DNA from 2 places in the Hydrogenophaga sp. L99 genome. Region 2 is predicted to be linked to the other one. Evidence: riboswitches for the same ligand, from Rfam matches in the RefSeq annotation. Region 2 holds a riboswitch; the other holds the start of a gene.
What was found. A riboswitch is a leader RNA that binds a small molecule or an ion and turns the genes downstream of it on or off. The one in region 2 is predicted to bind S-adenosylhomocysteine.
Positions count from the first base shown of each region.

Region 1 (11,148 bases), 490 kb from region 2:
ACCAGATCGACATACATCAGGCGATGTGCCAACTGCCCAGACTTGTTCTGAGCCTTCTCCAGCTCCAGGGCGTTGACCAACTCCACCGTAGAGAAGAAACGAACCCGCTTGCCGTGCATGCGGATCGCCTCGATCCCCAGGCTCGTAGCCAGGTGGGTCTTGCCCGTGCCGGGGCCACCGACCAGCACCACGTTGTGCGCCGACTCCAGGAATCGAAGGGTGTGCAGCTGGCGCACCAGCGCTTCATCGAGTTGCGCATGGACGAAGTCAAAGCCAGCGAGATCGCGGTGCGATGGGAACCGCGCCACGCGCATCTGGTAGGCCATGGAGCGCACCTCGCGCTGCGCCGTCTCAGCCTTGATGAGCTGGTGCAACACGGCCTCATGGTCGAGCGACTTCATGCGGGCGGTGCCCAGCACCTCCGGCCATGCACTGGCCATGCCGTGCAGGCCCAGCGCTTTGAAAGCATCAATGACATCATGCATGGTCGGACTCCGGTGACGCCTCATGAGGCTGGGGGTTGCGCAGTGCGTCATAGCGCCGCAGGTTGGCCAGTGGTGGCGTATTGAGCGTGAGCATCGTGGCCACTGGCGGCTCGGGCGCACGCTGCTCCTGCAAGCGAGAGAGCACGTTGAGCACGTGCTCGGCACTCACCCGCCCGGACTGCAGCGCCAGCTCCACCGCCACCTGCACGGCCTCCAGCCCGTGCAGGCTCACCCCCATGAGCACCTGCGCCATCACCCTGTCGCCCCCGCTGTGGCGCAGCAACTGGCGCTGCAGTTCCTGCAGGGGTTCGGGCATGGTCTTGAAGGGCGCACCATTGCGCAGCGCACCGGGCTTTCGCTCGACCAGCGCGATGTAGTGCATCCAGTCGTAGATCGTCTGATCCCGCTCGAAGCTGCGCTCCAGCCGCACCTGCCGCCCATCGGGTCCGACCACCAGCAGGCCATCCGCGTAGGCCCGCAGACTGACCACCGCGTGGATCCATTCACACGGCACGCTGTAGCGGTTGCGCTGGAAGTGGATCAGCGAGGTGGCAGAGACCCGCACCGGCTGCTCCACATAGCCGTCAAACGCACGCGGGTTGGGCATGAGGCGAACACGTTCGTCCTGGCAGACATCAGCCACCGTGAGATGCACCCACTCAGGGTGACTCATCTCGGCCCAGGCCTTCACGCAGGCCTGCTGCAACCAGTCGTTGAGCTCGCCAAGCGTCCCCCAGCGCCGCTCACTGGCCTCGCGCCAGATGTCCTTGCGCCGATCCTGAACGTTCTTCTCGACGACTCCCTTCTCCCAGCCGGCAGCCCGGTTGCAGAACTCCGGCTCGAACAGGTAGTGCCCGGTCATGGCCTCGAAACGCGCATTGACGCTGCGCTGCTTGCCCCGACCGACCTTGTCTACCGCAGTCTTCATGTTGTCGTAGATGCCCCGCCGGGGCACGCCACCGAAGAGGGCAAACGCCCGTGCGTGCGCGTCGAACAGCATCTCGTGCGCCTGGCTGTAGTACGCCACCAGGCAGAAGGCGCGACTGGCCGCCAGCTTGGTGTGCGCCACCTCCAGACGGCGGCGCAGTCCCCCTATGAAGAGGTACTCGCAGCTCCAGTCGAACTGGAACGCCTCGCCCAGCTCGAAGCTCAGCGGCACAAACCCTGCGCCGCGCGCAGCGTTGCCTTGCTCTTGCTGCCAGCGCTGGGCAAAGGCGTAGACCGGCCCTCGGCTGCCGCTGTAGCCCTGCGCCCGCAGTGCTTCAAACATCGCCTTGACCCCACGCCGATCGCGCTTGCTGCGGTGGCTATCGGCCTTGAGCCACTGGCTCAACTGCTCTTTGTACGGATCGAGGATGCTGGGCCCCGAGTCCCGCTGTGGGTATTGGGGCTCGGCCATCTGGCCGTCCTTGAGCCACTTGGTGGCTGTGTTGCGCGAGATACCGAGGCGCCTGCTGGCCTCGCGCACCGACACGTCCTGCCTCAGCACGAGGCGGCGTAACTTGCTCAATGTGCTCACGTTGATCACTCCTGCTCCTCCGTGCTGAAAAATTCAGCAGGATAGAGCGGCAACGTGGCTCAGATTTCAACGTGAACGCGTCCCGAAATGGCCCAGTTTTGGAAATGAATCAACACGCTGTCAACGCAAACCGTGGCGTTCTCGCATTACAACCACCTGTCGGCGCAACTGCCGATCGATGCAAAGACGGGCAACCTGGTTTCCGGCGGCGTTGCAGAGCAAGCCGAGCAGTGCTTGGCCAATATTAAAGCCATCGTGGAGAGCATCAACCACTCGATGGCCGACGTGGTCAAGGTCAATATCTACCTGAAGAACCTTGCTGATGCAGAGGCTGTCAATAGACTCTGTGCCACGCATTTTCAGAGCGCAGGACCGGCCAGTCGCTTCGTTGGTGTTTCGGAACTGCCTAAGGGCGCGTTGATCCAGATCGATGCCGTGGTTTCGAACGCTGAAGGAACGGCGCGATAAGCATTTCGGTACCCATGAAGTTGATGCCCGCTTGACCTTCAAGAGCCGTTCGGACTCGGACAACCGTCGGCTGCCCCTGTGCTAGCGCCAGCGTCTGCCCAGCTTGGTCATCGACCCTGCGCCTGCCTCAGAACAGGCGCCAAGATCCCCGACCCCGCTTGGTCCTAGGCGGGTGGTTGCAGAGGGATCTGGCGCACGCCCTAGAATGGGCCGCTTTAACCCACGAGTTTCACATGACCACTGCCAAGAAGCCAACCGCATTCAGCCGAGCCCTCACCCCCAGCGCCGAGCTGGCCGCTGTGATCGGTGCAACGCCGCAACCCCGCACCGAAGTGGTGAAGCTCATGTGGGAATACATCAAGGCCAACAACCTGCAGAACCCGGCAAACAAGCGGAACATCTTGGCGGACGCCAAACTCAAGGCGGTGTTCGGCAAAGACGAAGTCACCATGTTTGAAATGACCGGGCTGGTGGGCAAGCACCTGAGCTAACCCACTACGGCGCCCGGCTCTCGGGCCGGGCGCTGTGCGGTGAGCCATAGGCGGCTCATGCGCACGGGTCTGCCACAGCAGCGCCCACCCAGCTCGACGGGCCGCGCCTCGCCGGTCCGGTCGCCAGCCTCCTGACGATTCCGTCGGCGCTTGAATCGCCTCACCTCAATCCCGCCTTCCTCAACCGGTAGCCAAACTGCCGCAGCGTGAGCCCCAGGCTTTGCGCGGCTTGGCTCTGGTTGCCGTGGTGGCGCAGCAGGGCGTCTTGCAGGGTTTGGGTGCTGTGTGAACGGGCACTTTGGTAGTCGCGCACGTGGCTTGCCGGCAGGGGTAAGCTGGGCGGCGGCTCGGCTGCGGCCGGCGGTGCCCAGGCTTCGGGCATGAAGCGTTCCAGCGCGGCGGCGCTGATGCCGGGGTGATCGGCCAGCAGCACCAGCCGCTCAATCAGGTTGCCCAGCTCGCGGATGTTGCCGGGCCAGTTGTGCGCTTCCAGCCGGGCCAGCGCGTCGGGCGCCAGGTACACGTTGCGCTGGTGCGCCTGGTTGGCGCGGCTCACAAAGTGCAGCGCCAGGGCGCGCACGTCTTCGCGGCGTTCGCGCAGGCTGGGCAGGCGTATGGGGATGACGTTGAGCCGGTAATACAGGTCTTGCCGGAAGCGCCAGGCCTGCACCTCGCGGGCCAGGTCGCGGTTGGTGGCGGCCACCAGCCGCACGTCGATGTGCAGTTCGCGTTGGCCGCCCAGTCGCACCAGCGTGCCTTCTTGCAGGGTGCGCAGCAGCTTGCTCTGCATGGGCAGCGGCAGTTCGCCAATTTCGTCCAGAAAAATGGTGCCGCCGTTGGCCTGCTCAAACCAGCCGGGGCGCGCGCTGTGGGCGCCCGTGAAGGCGCCGCGCTCGTGGCCAAAGAGTTCGCTTTCAAACAGCGTCTCGGGAATGGCCGAACAGTTGACCTTGATGAACGGCTGCGCATGCCGGCCACTGGCCAGGTGTACGGCGCGGGCAAACAGCTCTTTGCCCGTGCCCGACTCGCCCAGCAGCAGCACCGTGGCTTGAGATTGCGACACCCTTTCCAGCTCGCCCAGCGCTTGCAGCAGCGCGGGCGAACGGCCAATGAGGCCGTAGCGCGCGGTGTGGGTGTCCAGCGCGCGGCTGAGCACTTCGTTGCGGGCTTCGAGCTGGCGGGTTTGCTCGGCCACCAGCTGTTCCAGCTGCAGCAGCTGCCCAGCCAGCGTGGCCAGCAGGCGCAGCACGGCCAGGTCGTCGTTCAGGTGGCGCTGGCGGCTGCGGATGCGGTGGCAGCCCAGCACGCCCACGGTGGCACCGTTGATTTCAATGGGCAGCGCAAGGTAGGCCACGGTCTGCGGCGGCAGCTCGGTGCGCGCCACGGTGCGAAACAAAAACAGGGGTTCGGCGTCCACGTCTTGCACGATGGCGGGCAGCCCGCTGGCCAGAACCCGCCCGGTGATGCCCTCGCCCCACTGAAACACGCCGCGCGCCGCCTCGTCGGTGGTGAGGCCGTAAGCATGGCGCACCGAAGCCGTGCGCGGCTGGCCCGGCAACACCTCGTCAGCCAGCACCATGCGCCCGCGGTTCAGGCCCAGCAGCTCGCTCATGAGGTGCAGCATTTCGCGCAGCACAAACGCCGGCGCCAGGCTACGGCCCACGAGCTTCATCACCTCGCGCATGAGCAGCAGCTCTTGAGCGGGCCAGTCGGTGGCGGGGTCGCTGGCGTCGGAAAGTGGGCGTTGCGGTGGCATGGCTGTGTGGCGGTTGCGGGTACTGCTAGCAAACATCGCACCAGAGACGTGATGAACCACATGAAAGCAGGCTTTAAAACCCTGCCATCCAACGAAAGAAGGCTTTTACACGCGTGAGGCGGGCCCTGCTGAGCTGGTGGGGCTGCTGGCCGGGCGATCTTGAGAGGCTTGAGCGGCTACCTCACCCAAACGAGGTCAAGGCAGGTCTACCTAGCTGCTGAAGCACTCCATGAGCGCACAAGCCCCGCAGCAGAGTGCCACTGGGCCATGCTTTAAAATCAATCCCTCTCAAGGAGCGCTGCAGCGACCCACCGACCCGGTGGGCGTCAGGCTTGAGACACCGGGCGTCTACCGCCCCGCCGGTCCGTCCGGCCCCCAACGGCGCTCACCAGTTTCAGCCTGCAACCCTGGTGAGCCCCATGTCCGTTGATTCCACCTCGTCTTCTTCTTCGTCCGCCGTGGCCGTGCCGCCCATGCTGCTGTCTGGCCTGGAGCCGCTGCGCATTGGCACCGACAGCCTGTTTGTGAACGTGGGCGAGCGCACCAACGTCACCGGCTCCAAGGCGTTTGCTCGCATGATCCTGAACGGCGAATACGAGCAGGCGCTGGCCGTGGCGCGTCAGCAGGTGGAAAACGGTGCGCAGATCATCGACATCAACATGGACGAGGCCATGCTGGACAGCAAGGCCGCGATGGTGAAGTTCCTGAACCTGATCGCCGGCGAGCCCGACATTGCGCGTGTGCCGGTGATGGTGGACAGCTCGAAGTGGGACGTGATTGAAGCCGGCCTGCGCTGCGTGCAGGGCAAGGGCGTCGTCAACTCGATCAGCATGAAAGAGGGCGTGGACGAGTTCAAGCGCCAGGCCGGGCTGGTGAAGCGCTACGGCGCCGCTGCGGTGGTGATGGCCTTTGACGAAAAGGGCCAGGCTGACACCTACGAGCGCAAGGTGGAAATTTGCGAGCGCGCTTACCGCGTGCTGGTGGATGAAGTGGGTTTCCCGCCGGAAGACATCATCTTCGACCCCAACATCTTCGCCATCGCCACCGGCATTGAAGAGCACAACAACTACGCGGTCGATTTCATCAACGCCACGCGCTGGATCAAGCAGCACCTGCCGGGCGCCAAGGTGAGCGGCGGTGTGTCCAACGTGTCGTTCAGCTTTCGGGGCAACGACCCGGTGCGCGAGGCGATCCACACCGTCTTTCTGTACCACGCCATCAAAGCCGGCATGGACATGGGCATCGTCAACGCGGGCATGGTGGGCGTGTACGACGAGCTGGAGCCCGAGTTGCGGGAGCGCGTGGAAGACGTGGTGTTGAACCGCCGGCCTGATGCGGGCGAGCGCCTGGTGGAAGTGGCCGAAAACGCCAAGGGCGCGGCCAAGGACGACAGCAAGAAAAACGAGTGGCGCGGCCTGCCCATCCGCGAGCGGCTCACACACGCGCTGGTGCGCGGCATGAACGAGCACATCACCGAAGACACGGAAGAAATGTGGCGCCTGATTGAGGCCGCCGGCGGGCGCCCGCTGAACGTGATCGAGGGCCCGCTCATGGACGGCATGAACGTGGTGGGCGATCTGTTTGGCCAGGGCAAGATGTTTCTGCCGCAGGTGGTGAAAAGCGCGCGCGTGATGAAGCAGGCCGTGGCCCACTTGCTGCCCTACATCGAAGCCGAAAAGCTGGCGCTGCAGGCGGCCGGTGGCGACGTGAAAGCCAAGGGCAAGATTGTGATTGCCACCGTGAAGGGCGACGTGCACGACATCGGCAAAAACATCGTCACCGTGGTTTTGCAGTGCAACAACTTCGAGGTGGTGAACATGGGCGTGATGGTGCCCTGCCACGAGATCCTCGCCATGGCGAAGAAAGAGGGCGCAGACATCGTGGGCCTGTCGGGCCTGATCACGCCCAGCCTGGAAGAAATGCAGTACGTAGCCAGCGAGATGGAGAAAGACGCGCACTTTCGCGACGCGCAGATTCCACTGCTCATTGGTGGCGCCACCTGCAGCCGTGTGCACACCGCCGTGAAGATCGCGCCGCACTACAGCGGCCCGGTGGTGTATGTGCCCGACGCTTCGCGCAGCGTGAGCGTGGCGCAGGGTTTGCTGAGCGATCAGGCGGCCAAATACATCGCCGAACTCAACGCCGACTACGACAAGGTGCGCACCCAGCACGCCAACAAAAAGCAGGTGACGCTGTGGCCGCTGGCGCAGGCGCGCGCCAACAAAACGCCCATCAAGTGGGCGGGCTTCACACCCACCCAACCCAAGTTCATTGGCAAGCGCCAGTTCAAGAATTTCGACCTGGCCGAGATCGCCAAATTCATCGACTGGGCGCCGTTCTTTCAGACCTGGGACCTGGCCGGCCCGTACCCCGCCATCCTGGACGACGCCGTGGTGGGCGAGCAGGCCCGCAAGGTGTTTGCTGATGGGCAGGCCATGCTGAAGAAGATCATTGAAGGCCGCTGGCTCAGCGCCAATGGCGTGATCGGTCTGTACCCGGCCAACACGGTGAACGACGACGACATTGAGCTGTACACCGATGAGACCCGCAGCCAGGTGGCGCTGACCTGGCACGGCCTGCGCCAGCAAACCGAAAAGCAGATGGTGGAAGGCGTGATGCGCCCCAGCCGCTGCCTGGCCGATTTTGTGGCGCCCAAGGGCGCGGCCAACGACTACGTGGGCCTGTTCGCCGTGACCGCCGGGCTGGGCAGCGAAAAGAAAGAAAAGCAGTTTCTCGACGCGCACGACGACTACAGCGCCATTCTGTTCAAGTCGCTCGCAGACCGCCTGGCCGAAGCCTTTGCCGAGTGTTTGCACCACCGCGTGCGCACCGACCTGTGGGGTTACGCCGCGGGTGAGGCGCTGAGCAACGAAGAGCTCATCAAAGAAAAGTACCAGGGCATCCGCCCCGCACCGGGCTACCCGGCCTGCCCCGACCATTCGGTCAAGCGCGCCATGTTTGCGCTGTTGCAGTGCGACGACATTGGCATGGGTCTGACCGAAAGCCTGGCCATGACGCCGGCCGCCAGCGTGAGCGGTTTCTACCTGAGCCACCCCGACAGCACCTATTTCAACGTGGGCAAACTCGGCGAAGACCAGATGCAAGACCTGGCCGCGCGCAGCGGCGTGGCTGTGACCGATCTCAAGCGCTGGCTGGGCACCAACCTCTGAAGCCGCTCGTCCAGCCGGGTTGGCCGCCGACCTGACGGTGGGGGGTGGTGCAGGAAGCGCGTGCTACAAGGCCAGCACAGTGTTGGACTTGGGGTGATTCATGGCGGTGTGCGCGGCTTGCGGTGCCGAAAACAGGGACAAAGCCAAATTTTGCAAGGGGTGCGCCCAGGCGCTCGTGCCGCTCGCTGCGGCTGTGCCTGCGCCTGCGCCTGCGCCTGCGCCTGCGCCGGCGTCTAGAGGGCTGGCCTGCCCTGCGTGCCATGCGCTCAACCGGCGCTCCGCCACGGTGTGCAAGTCCTGCGAGGCCTCGCTGAGCCCGAGCCTGCCTGGTACAGCGGCCAGCACCGGTGTGGTGTTGGCTCGCCGCCGCTGGGGCTGGATCATCGGCCCGGCTTTGCTGGTTGCAATTGGTGCTGCCTGGTGGGTACAGGCACAGCACCCTGCTGCGCCCTATGTGCCGGTTGGGGCGCCTGTGGTGGCCCAGCCAGAGCCGACCGCAGGGCCACGGGTGCAGGTCACCATCACCGCCGCCCTAACGGTGCCAGCCGTTGCAGAAGCCCTGCTCCCGAGCGAAGTCCCGCCCCGCCCGGTACCCATGAAAAAAGAACCCAAATCCGCCAAAGCTTCCAACCCGCGCGGTACTGCGCAGGCCGAACGACAGAGCCCGCCCGCTACCCCACAGCCGGAACCTGCCGCAACCCAGGCTGATGGATTGCCGCGACCATCGGCCCCAGGCGAATCGGACCGTTTGCCCGCAGTTACCGCATCGGTGGACCAGCAGTGTGCCGATCGCAGCAACTTCATCGCCCGGGACATCTGCCGCATTCGAGCCTGCAACGACGCCGCCCGGGCGGCCGACCCGGTCTGTGTCCGGTTCCGCCAGATGGAAGAGGCGAACCGCCAGAGGCAGCAGAACTAGACCGATACCTCGACCGCCATACCGTGCTCGCCACCTGGCGGCACTGTCACCACCTCGTCCGCCGCGTTGGCGGTTTCCACGCAGACGAAGCGCAGGTACGCGTCGTCCTTCAGGTCGGTCATGCCTGCAGCGATGGAGATCCAGGGGTTCCACATCACCGCCGTGCGGCTGCCCTGTGCGCTCAGGCGGGTGCGGCGCTGCAAAGCGTCATCAACGATCGTCAGTGCGGCGGGTACACCGGTGTAAATGCGGTCCACTTCGGCGGCGATGTGCACGGCACCCGTTTGCCGCTTCACCGCGCCGCCCGCGCCGGTGGCATTGTCGATGTAGCTGCAGCCCTCCAGCCCAGTCACTGCGGTGCGCGCTATGTCGCCTACCGCAAAGTAACTGTGCAGCGCCTGCGTGATCTGAAACGGCGCATCGCCCGTGTTGCGCGTGGTCAGCGCCAGCCGCAGCGTGGTGCCCACGGTGATTTGCAGCGTCAGCTCAAACGCGTGCGGCCACAGGGCGCGGGTGTCGGGCGTGTCCCGCAGGCCCAGCGTTACCTGCGTTTCGCCCGCTGGAGTGGCGTCCGTGTTCAGCACCGACCACAGCCGGGTACGCGCAAAACCATGGTTCGGCCGCCCCAGGCCCTGCGGGTCGGGGCCAAACCACGGCCAGCACACCGGCACACCCCCGCGTATGGCCTTGCCCGCCTCGTAGCTCGCCCGCTCGCTGAGGAACAGCACATCGGCCTCCGCGCCCACCGGTCGGTACGACAGCACCTGAGCGCCGTACAACGACACCACCGCCTCGGCGTGCGCGTTGCGCACCTGCAAAAAGGGCAGGCCACCAGGACCGCTGATGAAGGTCAGGTGATTGGCCAAGGCGTGTGTGGCGTTGAGATCTTCGAGCGTCATAAGAGCGTGCAGTGGGTTGGATAAGCCGGAGGTCGTTCATTTTCCGTGAGCACTTGGCCGTTGACCTGATGAGCCACGCGATTTGCCTCCATGGCAAGTCGATTTTCAGTAGCCGAACCCATTCTCTTGTCCCGCATGGCTTAGCGTCTGCGTGCCAAGGGTTGGTCATAGAAAGCCTGCCCACGGATGGAGGCCGGGACGACAAAAGGACGCGCGTGGGCGCTGCAGGGTCCAGATAGTGAATACGCGTTGATTAAAATCGGGGTATTGCGAACAGGCGTGTTGCTGTGCCATTTCGCATTCCATATAAAGATTCACGGAGTGAAAATGATTCGAAGCCTGGTACGCATGACGTCTTCCCTTTCGGTTTGCCTGGCTGGTTCCATGGCCCTTTTGGCTTTGCCTGTAATGGCTCAAAGAGGCCCGGTACCCGAACTGAAATACATGAGTCCAAAGTGCGCTTCGATGCTGGAAGCTCAGCGCACGGCTCCGAGTGTGATGCGCAATCAGCCTTCCTTTGCCGAGATGCGGCGGAACTACAACGATCAGTGTGCTGAGGACCAGTCGCAAGCGCAGCGGCGCTGGTACGCCGAAAAGCGCGAGACCGAGCAACTGAATGCCGAACAAGACTACGCGATGAAAAAACAGCAGTTGCTCAGCGCCAACGAGGTCAAACGCAAGTCGGATCAATGCATGGAGATGCGCAGTGCACTGGAATCCCGCAAGAAACGCACGAACCTGACCGAAGGCGAAAAGCGCGACCTGGGGTTGTTTGAAACGGCTCAATGCCGATCTGCATGGAACTTGACCTTCAACACCTATGCGTGCTGAGGCCTGCGAAGCGCGGCGCTGCGTACTCGAACGGGTTGGCTGGAAGGTGCTTGAGCTTGGACAGGCGCAGGTGCGCAATGGCGATGAAGTTCCTGCTCGTTCTGAATCCGCGTGCGGCCCGCTTGGCGTTTTGCATCAGCCCATTCATGGCCTCCACAAACGCGTTGCTGCGTCCTTGCTGCATGCCCGTGATGACACCTTCGAAGTGCGTCTTGAGCGTACGCGCCAGCCGCTTGAAGGGCTCCAGGCGCGAGCGCATGGCCCAACCGATCCACTTGGTCAGACCCGTGCGGGCGACCTCTTCACCGTGACCCTGCGCCGCTGCCTCATACACCTCGCGCAGCGCCCCCTTCATGCGCCAGGCCCGTGCGCTTTGCAAGTTCGTGCGCTGCAGGGTGTACATCGCCTGTATGTGCCGCTGATTCCAGCTCGCATGGTGCGTGCGCATCGCCCAGCTCAGGCTGCGCCTGCTGGCGCGGTCCAGCTCGCCCAGCGCTTGCGCCACGGCGGTGGGCCGGCTTTTGAATTCGGCCGCGCGCACCTCATCCATGGCCTTGCCCGCCAGGGCCGCCACATGAAAGCGGTCATAACAGATGGCCGCCTGCGGCAG
Region 1 covers NZ_CM178972.1:3,544,801-3,555,948, reverse strand. The annotation lists gene istB (IS21-like element helper ATPase IstB) at 1-485, opposite strand, end outside; gene istA (IS21 family transposase) at 478-2,004, opposite strand; gene AC4QBL_RS17045 (RidA family protein) at 2,137-2,472, shown strand; gene AC4QBL_RS17040 (SWIB/MDM2 domain-containing protein) at 2,706-2,963, shown strand; gene AC4QBL_RS17035 (sigma-54-dependent Fis family transcriptional regulator) at 3,124-4,719, opposite strand; S-adenosyl-L-homocysteine riboswitch at 5,004-5,113, shown strand; gene metH (methionine synthase) at 5,193-7,889, shown strand; partial or broken gene AC4QBL_RS17025 (zinc-ribbon domain-containing protein) at 7,990-8,133, shown strand; gene AC4QBL_RS17020 (hypothetical protein) at 8,485-8,808, shown strand; gene AC4QBL_RS17015 (D-hexose-6-phosphate mutarotase) at 8,805-9,707, opposite strand; gene AC4QBL_RS17010 (hypothetical protein) at 10,056-10,538, shown strand; gene AC4QBL_RS17005 (ISL3 family transposase) at 10,519-11,148, opposite strand, start outside.
Region 1: another riboswitch for S-adenosylhomocysteine. It lies ahead of metH (methionine synthase); the one in region 2 lies ahead of ahcY (adenosylhomocysteinase).

Region 2 (11,148 bases):
CGGCCCGGGCGAACGCGGCGGCCAGATCGTGTTTGACGGCACGCCCGAAGCCATTCGCAGCGCCGACACGCTCACCGGCGCCTACCTGGGCGCGCGCAAAACCGTAGGCATGGGCTTCAAGCGCATGGTGACCGACAGCACGCACCGGCTCATTTTGGAAGGCGCGCGCGAGCACAACCTGCAAAACGTGTCGGTTGAATTCCCGTTGCAGCGCCTGGTGGTGGTGACCGGTGTGTCGGGCTCGGGCAAGTCCAGCCTGATCCAGGACGTGTTGGCCCCCGCGCTGCTGCGGCACTTCGGCAAGTCCACCGATGCACCCGGCGCACACGACCGCCTGCTGGGCGCCGACCACCTGAGTGAGGTGGTGTTTGTGGACCAGTCGCCCATTGGCAAGACCGCACGCTCCAACCCGGTGAGCTATGTGGGCGCCTGGGACGCCATCCGCGCGCTGTTTGCCGACGCCCCGCTGTCGCGCCAGCGCAGCTACACCGCCAGCAAGTTCAGCTTCAACAGCGGCGACGGGCGCTGCCCCACCTGCGGCGGCTCGGGCTTTGAGCACGTGGAAATGCAGTTTTTGAGCGACGTGTACTTGCGCTGCCCGGACTGCGACGGCAAGCGCTACCGGCCCGAGGTGCTGGAGGTGCGCATCGAGCGAACCTGGCCCGCCCACACCCCCGTTCGCCCTGAGCCTGTCGAAGGGCTCGCAAGGGCTTCGACAGGCTCAGCCCGAGCGGGAGATACCGGCTCGGCCCGAACCGTGCATTTGAACGTGGCCGATGTGCTCGACCTCACCGTGAGCGAAGCGGCGGCGCTGTTTGCCGGCGACCGCGAAGTCATTCGTGCGCTGCAGCCCATCGTGGACGTGGGCCTGGAATACGTGAAGCTCGGCCAGCCGGTGCCCACGCTCTCGGGCGGTGAAGCCCAGCGCCTGAAGCTTGCGGGCTTTCTGGCCGAAGCCGCCAAAACGGCCAGCGCCAGCCGCCAGCCGTTGTCGCGCAAGGGCACGCTGTTTCTGTTTGACGAACCCACCACGGGCTTGCACTTTGACGACATCGCCAAGCTCATGCGCAGCCTGCGCAAGCTGCTGGACGCTGGGCATTCGCTGATCGTGATCGAGCACAACCTGGACGTGATCCGCGCCGCCGACTGGCTGGTTGACCTGGGCCCCGAAGGCGGCGTGGCGGGTGGCCTGATCGTGACCGAAGGCACACCGGAAGAAGTGCGGCTGCACCCCACCAGCCACACGGCCAAGGCGCTGCGCGACTACGCGGCATCCATGGGCGAGGTGCATGCGGTGCACGAAGGTCGGTTGACCGATTACCTGCAGCAGCCCCAGCGCCAGCACGCGGCGGCGGAGCGCCAGGCGGGCCACAGCAACGCCATTCGCATCGTCAACGCCAAAGAGCACAACCTCAAAAACCTGAGCGTGGACATTCCGCGCGGCCAGTTCAACGTCATTTCGGGCGTGAGCGGTTCCGGCAAGTCCACGCTGGCCTTCGACATTTTGTTCAACGAGGGCCAGCGGCGTTACCTTGAATCGCTCAACGCCTACGCGCGCAGCATCGTGCAGCCGGCCGGCCGGCCCGAGGTGGACGCGGTGTATGGCATTCCGCCCACGGTGGCCATTGAGCAGCGGCTTTCGCGCGGCGGGCGCAAGAGCACGGTGGGCACCACCACCGAGGTTTGGCACTTTCTGCGCCTGCTGTATGTGAAGCTGGGCACCCAGCATTGCGTGCACGACGGCGCAGCCGTGATGCCGCAAAGCCCCGACAGCATCGCCGCCGCCATTCTTCAGCGCTACAAGGGCCAGCACATTGGCCTGCTGGCGCCGCTGGTGATCAACCGCAAAGGCGTTTACACCGAGCTGGCCGACTGGGCTCGCCCGCGCGGCCACACCCACCTGCGGGTGGACGGCGAGTTTCTGCCCACCACCGGTTTCCCGCGCATCGACCGCTTCAAGGAGCACACCATTGAACTGCCGGTGGCCGACGGCGTGGTGAACCCCGCCGACGAAGCCTGGCTGCGCACGCAGCTGACCAAGGCGCTGGAAATTGGCAAAGGGCAGGTGCATGTGTTGCACCCGCTCGATGGCCTGGCCCAGGCGCTGGCCGACGGCACCACCACCGTGGGGCTGGGCCGGCTGGAGGTGTTTTCGACCACCCGCGCCTGCCCGGTGTGCGCCACCAGCTACCCTGAACTGGACCCGCGCCTGTTTTCCTACAACAGCAAACACGGCTGGTGCCCCGACTGCGTGGGCACCGGTCTGGCGCTCTCGCGCGAGCAGCGCAAAGCGCTGGACGATTCGGTGCGCGACGACAAAGAGCGCGGCCGCGAGCAGAGCTTTGCCGAGCCCGAGGTGGAAGACCTGGTGGACCAGCCTTGTCCCAGCTGCGAGGGCACGCGGTTGAACGCACAGGCCCGCGCCGTGCGGTTCGGCGCCAATGCGAAGACCGGTCAGGCCGGTCTGGGCATCACCGATGTGGCGCGCCTGTCGGTGAACGAAGTCCGCGCGTGGGTGCAGGGCTTGCTGAAAGTGGACGTGTTGACGAGCCGTGAAGCCGACATCGCGCGCGATCTGCTGCCCGAGATTGAAAGCCGCCTGGCTTTCCTGGAAGAAGTGGGCCTGAACTACCTCACGCTCGACCGCGGCGCACCCACGCTCAGCGGTGGCGAGGCCCAGCGCATCCGCCTGGCGGCGCAGCTGGGCAGCAATTTGCAAGGCGTGTGTTACGTGCTCGACGAGCCCACCATTGGCCTGCACGCGCGCGACAACGCGATTTTGCTCAACGCGCTGCACAAGCTCGGCGACATGGGCAACACCCTGGTGGTGGTGGAGCACGACGAAGACACCATCCGCCGCGCCGACCACATCATCGACATTGGCCCCAGCGCCGGCAAACGCGGTGGGCGGGTGGTGGCGCAGGGGTCGGTGGCCGACCTGTCGGCGAACGAAGAGTCCGTCACCGGGCGCTACCTGCTGCACGCCATGAAGCACCCGCTGCAACCAAGGCGGCTTGTGTCTACTGCGGCTGGCGAGGTGGCGACAGCTGAAAAGGGGTCAGATCCAGATTCAGGACAGTCCCCTCAACGGAGCGCGAAACGCAATTCGAAATCGGGCTCTGACCCCATTTCAGCGACTTCAACGCCCACACCTCTTGCGTCCACCCCCCTCGACAACCACTGGCTCGAAGTGCGTGGCGCCAAGCTGCACAACTTGCAAAACCTCACGGTCGCCGTGCCCCTGCAGCGCCTGGTGGTCGTCACCGGCGTCAGCGGCTCCGGCAAGTCCACCTTTGCCCGCGACGTGCTGCTCACCAACGCGGCAGCAGCCGTGTCGCAGCGCAGCACCTTCGCTGGCCGCCAGCAGTGGGACGCCGGCGAGCGCCCCACCTGGACCGGCTGCGACAAGCTCATTGGCTCCGAGGTGGTGGACCGCGTGCTGGAAGTCGACCAAACCCCCATCGGCAAAACCCCGCGCAGCTGCCCCGCGACCTACATCGGTTTCTGGGACACGGTGCGCAAGCTGTTTGCCGACACGCTGGAAGCCAAGGCGCGCGGCTACGGCCCGGGCCGCTTCAGCTTCAACACCGGCGAAGGCCGCTGCCCCGGCTGCGAAGGGCAGGGCATGCGCACCATCGAAATGAGCTTCTTGCCCGACGTGAAAGTGCCCTGCGAGGTCTGCCACGGTGCGCGCTTCAACCCCGAGACCCTGGCTGTGACCTGGAAGGGCAAGAGCATTGGCGACGTGCTGCAGATGGATGTGGACGAAGCGGTCGAATTTTTCGCCGCCATGCCCAACATCAGCCACCCGCTGCAGCTGCTGAAAGACGTGGGCCTGGGCTACCTTACGCTGGGCCAGCCCAGTCCCACGCTCAGCGGCGGCGAGGCGCAGCGCATCAAGCTCGTGACCGAGCTCAGCAAGGTGCGCGACGACATCGGACGGCGCGGCCAGAAGGCGCCGCACACGCTCTACGTGCTGGACGAGCCCACGGTGGGCCTGCACATGGCCGACGTGGAAAAACTCATTCGTGTGCTGCACCGCCTAGTGGACGGCGGCCACAGCGTGATCGTGATCGAACACGATCTGGACGTGATGGCCGAAGCCGACTGGATCATCGACCTGGGCCCCGAGGGCGGTGGTGGCGGTGGCCGTGTGGTGGCCGAAGCCCCTCCCGACGAGGTGGTGCGGCTGGACACGCACACCGGCCGGGTGCTGGGGCCAGTGCTGGCGCGGGTGTGAAACATCCGTTCGGGCTGAGCCTGTCGAAGCCCAATCGAGAGCGCCATTGAGCCCGTACCAAGTCATTCACATCCACCCCGACGCGCCGCACCAGCCAGCGCTGGGCGCGCCCTGCAACGGTTGCGGGGTGTGTTGTCTGGCTGAGCCTTGCCCGCTGGGTCAGGTGATCTCGCGCAAGCGAACGGGCGCTTGCGACGCGCTGCGTTGGGCAGACGCCGATTGCCTTTACCGTTGTGGCGCTATCAACGATGCCGAGGGCGTGCTGGGGCCGCGCTGGCGCTGGGCGGCACCGCTGCTGCGCCGGCTGGCGCGGCGCTGGATCGCGGCCGGTGTGGGTTGCGACGCTTCGCTGACCGCGCAGCGCCCTGACCAAGGGGCGCGCTGAAGCCGGATGGCCCGGCGGTGGTGCTCAGCGCAACGCCAGCCACGCCACGGCCAGCACCAGCGCCGCTGCGCCCCACAGCAGCATGCGGGTGCGCAGGCGCAGCACTTCCACGGCGCTGACCAGGCGCGCATTTTGTTCGGCCAGTTCGGCCAGTGTCTGGGTGAGCTGTTCTTGCGTCTCGGCTTGCCGGTCCAGCTGCACCTGGGCCGCAATCAACCGGTTTTTGAGTTCACCCAGGCTCGGCTGGGCCTCGCCCATCCAGTCGGCGGTGGCGGTTGTGGACACGGCGGGCGCGGGTTCGGTGCGCTGGCGGTCCATCAGCTTGCGTGCGGCGTTGAGCACCTTGGGCGCGTGCTCAATCACGTCGCCCCAGGGTATGACTTTGAGAGCCAGCAGCCAGGGAATGGCCATTGAAGGGTCCTTTCGGGTTTCAGAAAACGCTGTTGTATGAGCTTAACCCGTTGAAAACGTTGCACAGAGTTTGCTAAAGATCAACCCGGCGGATGGGCCTCGGCGTAACATCCAAAAATACGCATATACAAATAATTGGAGTCGCAATGGACTGGACAGGCTGGATTGAGAGCCGGGGCGAACCCAAGGTGCTGGCGCTTTGCGGCGTGCTGGTGGGGCTGGGCTTCGGCTTTTTTGCCCAGCGCTCGCGGTTTTGCCTGCGTGCGGCGGTCATTGAGTTTTGGCACGGCAAGTTTGGTGACAAGCTGGCGGTGTGGTTGCTGGCCTTTGCCACGGCGGTGGTGGGCGTGCAGCTGCTGGTGGTGTCGGGCGGGCTGGACGTGAGCACGGCGCGCCAGCTGTCGGCCCAGGGCAGCTTGTCGGGCGCTTTGCTGGGCGGGCTGATTTTTGGTGTGGGCATGGTCATGACGCGGGGTTGCGCCAGCCGCTTGCTGGTGCTGTCGGCCAACGGCAACCTGCGTGCCCTGCTGTCGGGGCTGATCTTTGCGGTGGTGGCCCAGGCTTCGCTGGGTGGGGTGCTGGCGCCGCTGCGCGAGGCCATGGCCAGCTGGTGGGTGGTGGACGGTGGCCCGGCGCGCAGCGTGTTGGCGCTGGTGGGTGCAGGCCCTTGGGATGGGCTGGTGTTTGCTGCGGTGTGGTTGATCACGGCGCTGTTTTTTGCGCACCACAGCGGCTGGGGCTTCTGGAAATGGGCGGGCGGCATCGGCACCGGGCTGATGGTGGCGCTGGCCTGGGCCGGCACCTACCAGGTGATGGCGAACTCGTTTGAGCCGGTGCAGATTCAGGGCCTCACCTTCAGCGGCCCTTCAGCCGAATGGCTGATGCGGGTGCTGAGCGAGCCCGGCGAGCCATGGACCTTTGGTCTGGGGCTCATGCCCGGGGTGTTTCTGGGCTCGCTGGTGGGTGCGCTGGTGGGCGGCGACTGGAAGCTGGAAGGCTTTGGCGGCGGCTACACCATGCCGCGGTACATCATCGGCGCGGTGCTGATGGGCTTTGGGTCGATGCTGGCCGGCGGCTGCGCCGTGGGCGCCGGTATGACGGGAGGCGCCATTTTTGCCGTGACGGCGTGGCTGACCTTGCTGGGCATGTGGGTGGGTGGCGGCCTGGCCGACCGGGTATTTGACCGCCCGCACCACAAGGTCGAGGCGCCCAGCGGTGCGGCGGTGGCGCAGCAGGCGCCTTGACGCCGGTGTGTTTGGCGCCCGCTGGCCGGTTCTCAGTGCTGTTCAGCCCGCGCGCGAGGCCAGCACGGCGTTCACCACCTCCGTAAAGCCGGCGCCGCGCTCGCCCGCCGTCACATAGCGGGGCTGGTGTGGCAGCTGGTGCCAGAAACGTGCCACATTGGCCACGCCCACGCTGTGGGGAAAACGGCCAAACATGCGGGCGTCGTTGGTGGAATCGCCCACGTACACCCACTGGTCCAGTTCCGCGTCGAGGTCGCGCCCGAGCTGTTGGCGCACGACCCAGCGGGCGCCTTCCAGTTTGTCATGTCCGCCTATCCAGCCGTTGATGTGGATGGAACTCACCGTGGCGTTGAGGCCCTGGTTTTGCATCAGCTGGACCACCCGCTGAATATCTGCTGCGGGTAGGTGGTGGTGTTCGCTGTGGTCAATGGCGATGTCGGTTTCTCGGCCCGCGCTGTCTTGTGCCAGGCGGGCGTGGGGCAGCTCGCTCAGAATGTGTGCGGCCACGGTTTGCAGCCGCTGGAAGTTGGCGCGGCGCGTGGTGGCGTCTTGCAAGTAACCGCGCTGCAGTTGCCCGGTGGGGCCCCTCCACAGCGCCACTGCGCCGTTTTCCGCCACGATGGCGTTCACCGGCCAGGCCAGGGCAAACGCTTCGCTCCACCCCGAGGGGCGCCCGGTGATGGCAAACACCGGCAGCCCTGCGGCCCGCAGCCGGTGCAGGGCGTCCAGCGCGTCAGGCGTGATGGCCCCTTCGGTGGTCAACGTGTCGTCAATGTCGGTCAGCACGCCGGCAATGCGCGCGCGGGCTGCTTGGGGCCAGCTGGAAAGGGGGGAATGGGCAAACTGGGGCATGAAAGCGCGCCAGTTTCGCACACACGCAAAAAGCCGGACTGCGCTAGAATTGCGGGATCCGAGGAGCGTTGCAGCGCACCCCTGGCCACCGGCCAGCGCGGGGCGTGAGGCTCGGAAATAAATGCAACGACGCTCATCCACCTCTGGTGCGATGGGCTTTTTTTTGCCCGCGTTTCGCGCCCAAGGTGGTTCATTCAACCTGTATTGGAGCGAACCATGAACGCACGCATTCCTTCCGCCCTCAACGCTGACTGCGTCATTGCCGACATTGGCCTGGCCGACTGGGGCCGCAAAGAAATCAAAATTGCCGAAACCGAAATGCCCGGCCTGATGGCCATCCGCGAAGAGTTCGCGGCCAAGCAGCCCCTGAAGGGCGCACGCATCACCGGTTCGCTGCACATGACCATTCAAACGGCCGTGCTGATCGAGACCCTGCAGGCGCTGGGTGCGCAAGTGCGCTGGGCTTCCTGCAACATCTTCTCGACGCAAGACCACGCCGCCGCGGCCATCGCCGCCGCCGGTACGCCGGTGTTCGCCATCAAGGGCGAAACCCTGGCCGACTACTGGGACTACACCCACCGCATCTTTGACTTTGGCGCCGCCGGCACCGAAGGCGAAGGCCCCAACATGATCCTGGACGACGGCGGCGACGCGACCTTGCTCATGCACCTGGGCAAGCGCGCTGAAAAAGACGCATCGTTGCTGGAGAACCCCACCAGCGAAGAAGAAACCTGCCTGTACGCCGCCATCAAGGCGAAGCTGGCCGAAGACGCCACCTGGTACAGCCGCAAGAGCGTCCAGATCATTGGCGTGACCGAAGAAACCACCACCGGCGTGCTGCGCCTGAACGAGATGTCGGCCAAGGGCTCGCTCATGTTCCGCGCCATCAACGTGAACGACTCGGTGACCAAGAGCAAGTTCGACAACCTGTACGGTTGCCGCGAGTCGCTGGTCGATTCGATCAAGCGCGCCACCGACGTGATGATCGCCGGCAAGGTGGCCGTGGTGGCCGGCTACGGCGACGTGGGCAAAGGCTCGGCCCAGGCCCTGCGCGCCTTGAGCGCTCAGGTGTGGGTGACCGAGATCGACCCCATCAACGCCCTGCAGGCCGCGATGGAAGGCTACAAAGTGGTGACCATGGAATACGCCGCCGACAAGTGCGACATTTTCGTGTCCGCCACCGGCAACAAGAACGTGATCCGCTACGAGCACATGGCGGCCATGAAAGACCAGGCCATCGTTTGCAACATCGGTCACTTTGACAACGAGATCGACGTGGCTTCGCTGGAGAAGCTGACCTGGGACGAGATCAAGCCCCAGGTGGACCACGTGGTGTTCCCGGACGGCAAAAAAATCATTCTGCTGGCCAAAGGCCGCCTGGTGAACCTGGGCTGCGCCACCGGCCATCCCAGCTTCGTCATGTCATCCAGCTTTGCCAACCAGACCATTGCGCAGATCGAGCTGTTTTGCCATGCCGACGGTTACGACGTGGGCAAGGTCTACACGCTGCCCAAGCACCTGGACGAAAAAGTGGCGCGCCTGCACCTGAAGAAGGTGGGCGCCCAGTTGACCGAGCTGAGCGACGAGCAAGCCGCTTACATCGGCGTGCCCAAGCAGGGCCCTTACAAGGCCAATACCTACCGGTATTGATGGTTCACCCGGCGCCGGCTGCGGTATCCCCCCTCAGGGGACGAGCCAGCTCTGCGGCACACTGGGTTTGAGCGGCCTGCGGGCCGCTCTTTTTCGCGCCAGACTGGCATTGGTTTTCGTTTTGATTGCGGTTCTTCATGCGTGCTGACCAGCTTCTCGTTGAACGCGGCCTGGCCGCTTCACGTTCTCAGTCCCAGCGGCTCATTGCGTCGGGCGTGCGTTGGCGTGTGTCGGGCGGCGACTGGAAAGTCGTTGCCAAAAACGGCGACGAGCTGCGCGAAACGGTGGAGCTGGAGCTGCTGGACGGCGCCGAATCGCGCTTTGTATCGCGGGGCGGGCTGAAGCTGGACGGCGCCCTGAGCCAGGTGGCTATGCCGGTGTCGGGCATGCGCTGCCTGGACGTGGGCCAGAGCAGCGGTGGCTTTACCGACTGCTTGCTGCACCGCGGGGCCGCCCAGGTTGTGGGTGTGGACGTGGGCCATGGCCAGTTGCACCCCAGGCTGCGTGCGGACGCCCGCGTGGTGTGCATTGAAAAATGCAATGCGCGCGAACTGGATGCCGAGGCTGTGGCTGCGGCGGGTGGCGGCGAGGCTGCGTTTGACCTGATCGTGGGCGACCTGTCGTTCATTTCGCAGACGCTGGTGTGGCCCGCCATCGTGCCCCTGCTCAAGCCCGGCGGCCGCCTGCTGATGCTGGTGAAGCCGCAGTTTGAACTGCAGCCCGCCCAGATTGGCAAAGGTGGTCTGGTGAAAGACCCCGCCAGCTACGCCGTGGTGCGCGAGCGCCTGGAACAAGCCTGCCGCGACCACGCACTGACGCTGCTGGATTACTTTGAAAGCCCGATCACCGGCGGTGACGGGAACCGCGAGTTTTTTGTGTTTGCCCGCGCCGCAGATTGATGCACGCGACGGCGAACACGCCTGTTTTTGAAGGAGGACCCGACATGGGCCTACCCCTGAGTTTTGAATTCTTTCCGCCCAAGACGCCTGAAGGCGCCGAAAAACTGCGCCTGGTGCGCGAGCAGCTCTACACGGTGAAGCCTGAGTTTTGCTCGGTCACCTACGGCGCGGGCGGCTCCACGCAGCAAGGCACGTTTGACACGGTGCGCGCCATTCAGGCCGAAGGCGTGGCGGCAGCTTCGCATTTTTCGTGCATTGGTGCCACCAAAGCCAGCGTGCTGGAACAGCTCGCCACGCTCAAGGCCATGGGCGTGAAGCGCCTGGTGGCGCTGCGCGGTGACCTGCCCAGTGGCTACGGCATGGGCGGCGAGTTTCACTACGCGAGCGATCTGGTGGCGTTCATCCGGACGGAGACCGGCAGCGACTTTCACATTGAAGTGGCCGCCTACCCCGAGGTGCACCCACAAGCCAAGTCGCCCGATGCCGACCTGCAGGCCTACGCCACCAAAGTGCGGGCCGGTGCCGACTCGGCCATCACCCAATATTTCTACAACAGCGACGCCTACTTCCGCTTTGTGGACGACGCCTACAAGCTCGGCGCCGATGTGCCGGTGGTGCCGGGCATCATGCCCATCACCAGCTCCACCCAGCTGATGCGCTTTTCGGACGCCAGCGGCGCCGAAATCCCGCGCTGGATCCGTTTGCGCCTGCAAGCCTTTGGTGACGACACCGCGTCCATCAAGGCCTTTGGCCTGGACGTGGTGACCGACCTGTGTGACCAACTGCGCAACGGTGGTGTGCCCGCGCTGCACTTCTACACCATGAACCAGAGCGCGACCACGCTGGAAATCATCAAAAGGCTGCAACTGGGGTAACTTGTCGGGCTGGCCAAAAACATCAGAGAGGAAACGCCATGCCCCTTCACTTTGAACCCTTAAACGCACCAGCGCGCCGGCACTGGGCGCTTGTCTGCCGGCCCTTGCTGGCAGTGCTGGCGCTCGGCTTGGCTGCTTGCAGCAGCCCACTGCCCAGACCGTCTGGTGAAGCGGCTCTTGCGCCAGTGCCACTGGCTGCGGTGCCTGTCACGCCGTCCAGCAGACCTGCAGCGCAAGCCCGAGTACCCAAGCCCGCTCCATCATCGGTAGACGTTGATCCTGCCGGCTCAGTGGCCGTTGAGCCCGAGGCCGCAACTGCGGCAGAAACCGTTGCACCACGCAGCCCGGCCACTGATGCTGGCACCGTGTTTGCCAAGGGCCGCGCGTCCTGGTACGGCAAGCGTTTTCATGGCCGGCGCACCGCCAACGGCGAGCGCTTTGACATGCATGCGCTGACCGCTGCGCACAAAACCTTGCCGTTTGGTACCCGCTTGCGGGTGCGCAGCGTGCACACGGGCAAAGAGGTGGTGGTGCGTATCAACGACCGGGGGCCTTACGCCCACCAGCGCATCATCGACCTGAGCCACGCCGC
Region 2 covers NZ_CM178972.1:3,059,108-3,070,255, reverse strand. The annotation lists gene AC4QBL_RS14605 (excinuclease ABC subunit UvrA) at 1-4,240, shown strand, start outside; gene AC4QBL_RS14600 (hypothetical protein) at 4,287-4,625, shown strand; gene AC4QBL_RS14595 (hypothetical protein) at 4,650-5,036, opposite strand; gene AC4QBL_RS14590 (YeeE/YedE family protein) at 5,183-6,280, shown strand; gene AC4QBL_RS14585 (HAD-IIB family hydrolase) at 6,323-7,132, opposite strand; S-adenosyl-L-homocysteine riboswitch at 7,187-7,274, shown strand; gene ahcY (adenosylhomocysteinase) at 7,349-8,782, shown strand; gene AC4QBL_RS14575 (TlyA family RNA methyltransferase) at 8,920-9,681, shown strand; gene metF (methylenetetrahydrofolate reductase [NAD(P)H]) at 9,726-10,556, shown strand; gene AC4QBL_RS14565 (septal ring lytic transglycosylase RlpA family protein) at 10,847-11,148, shown strand, end outside.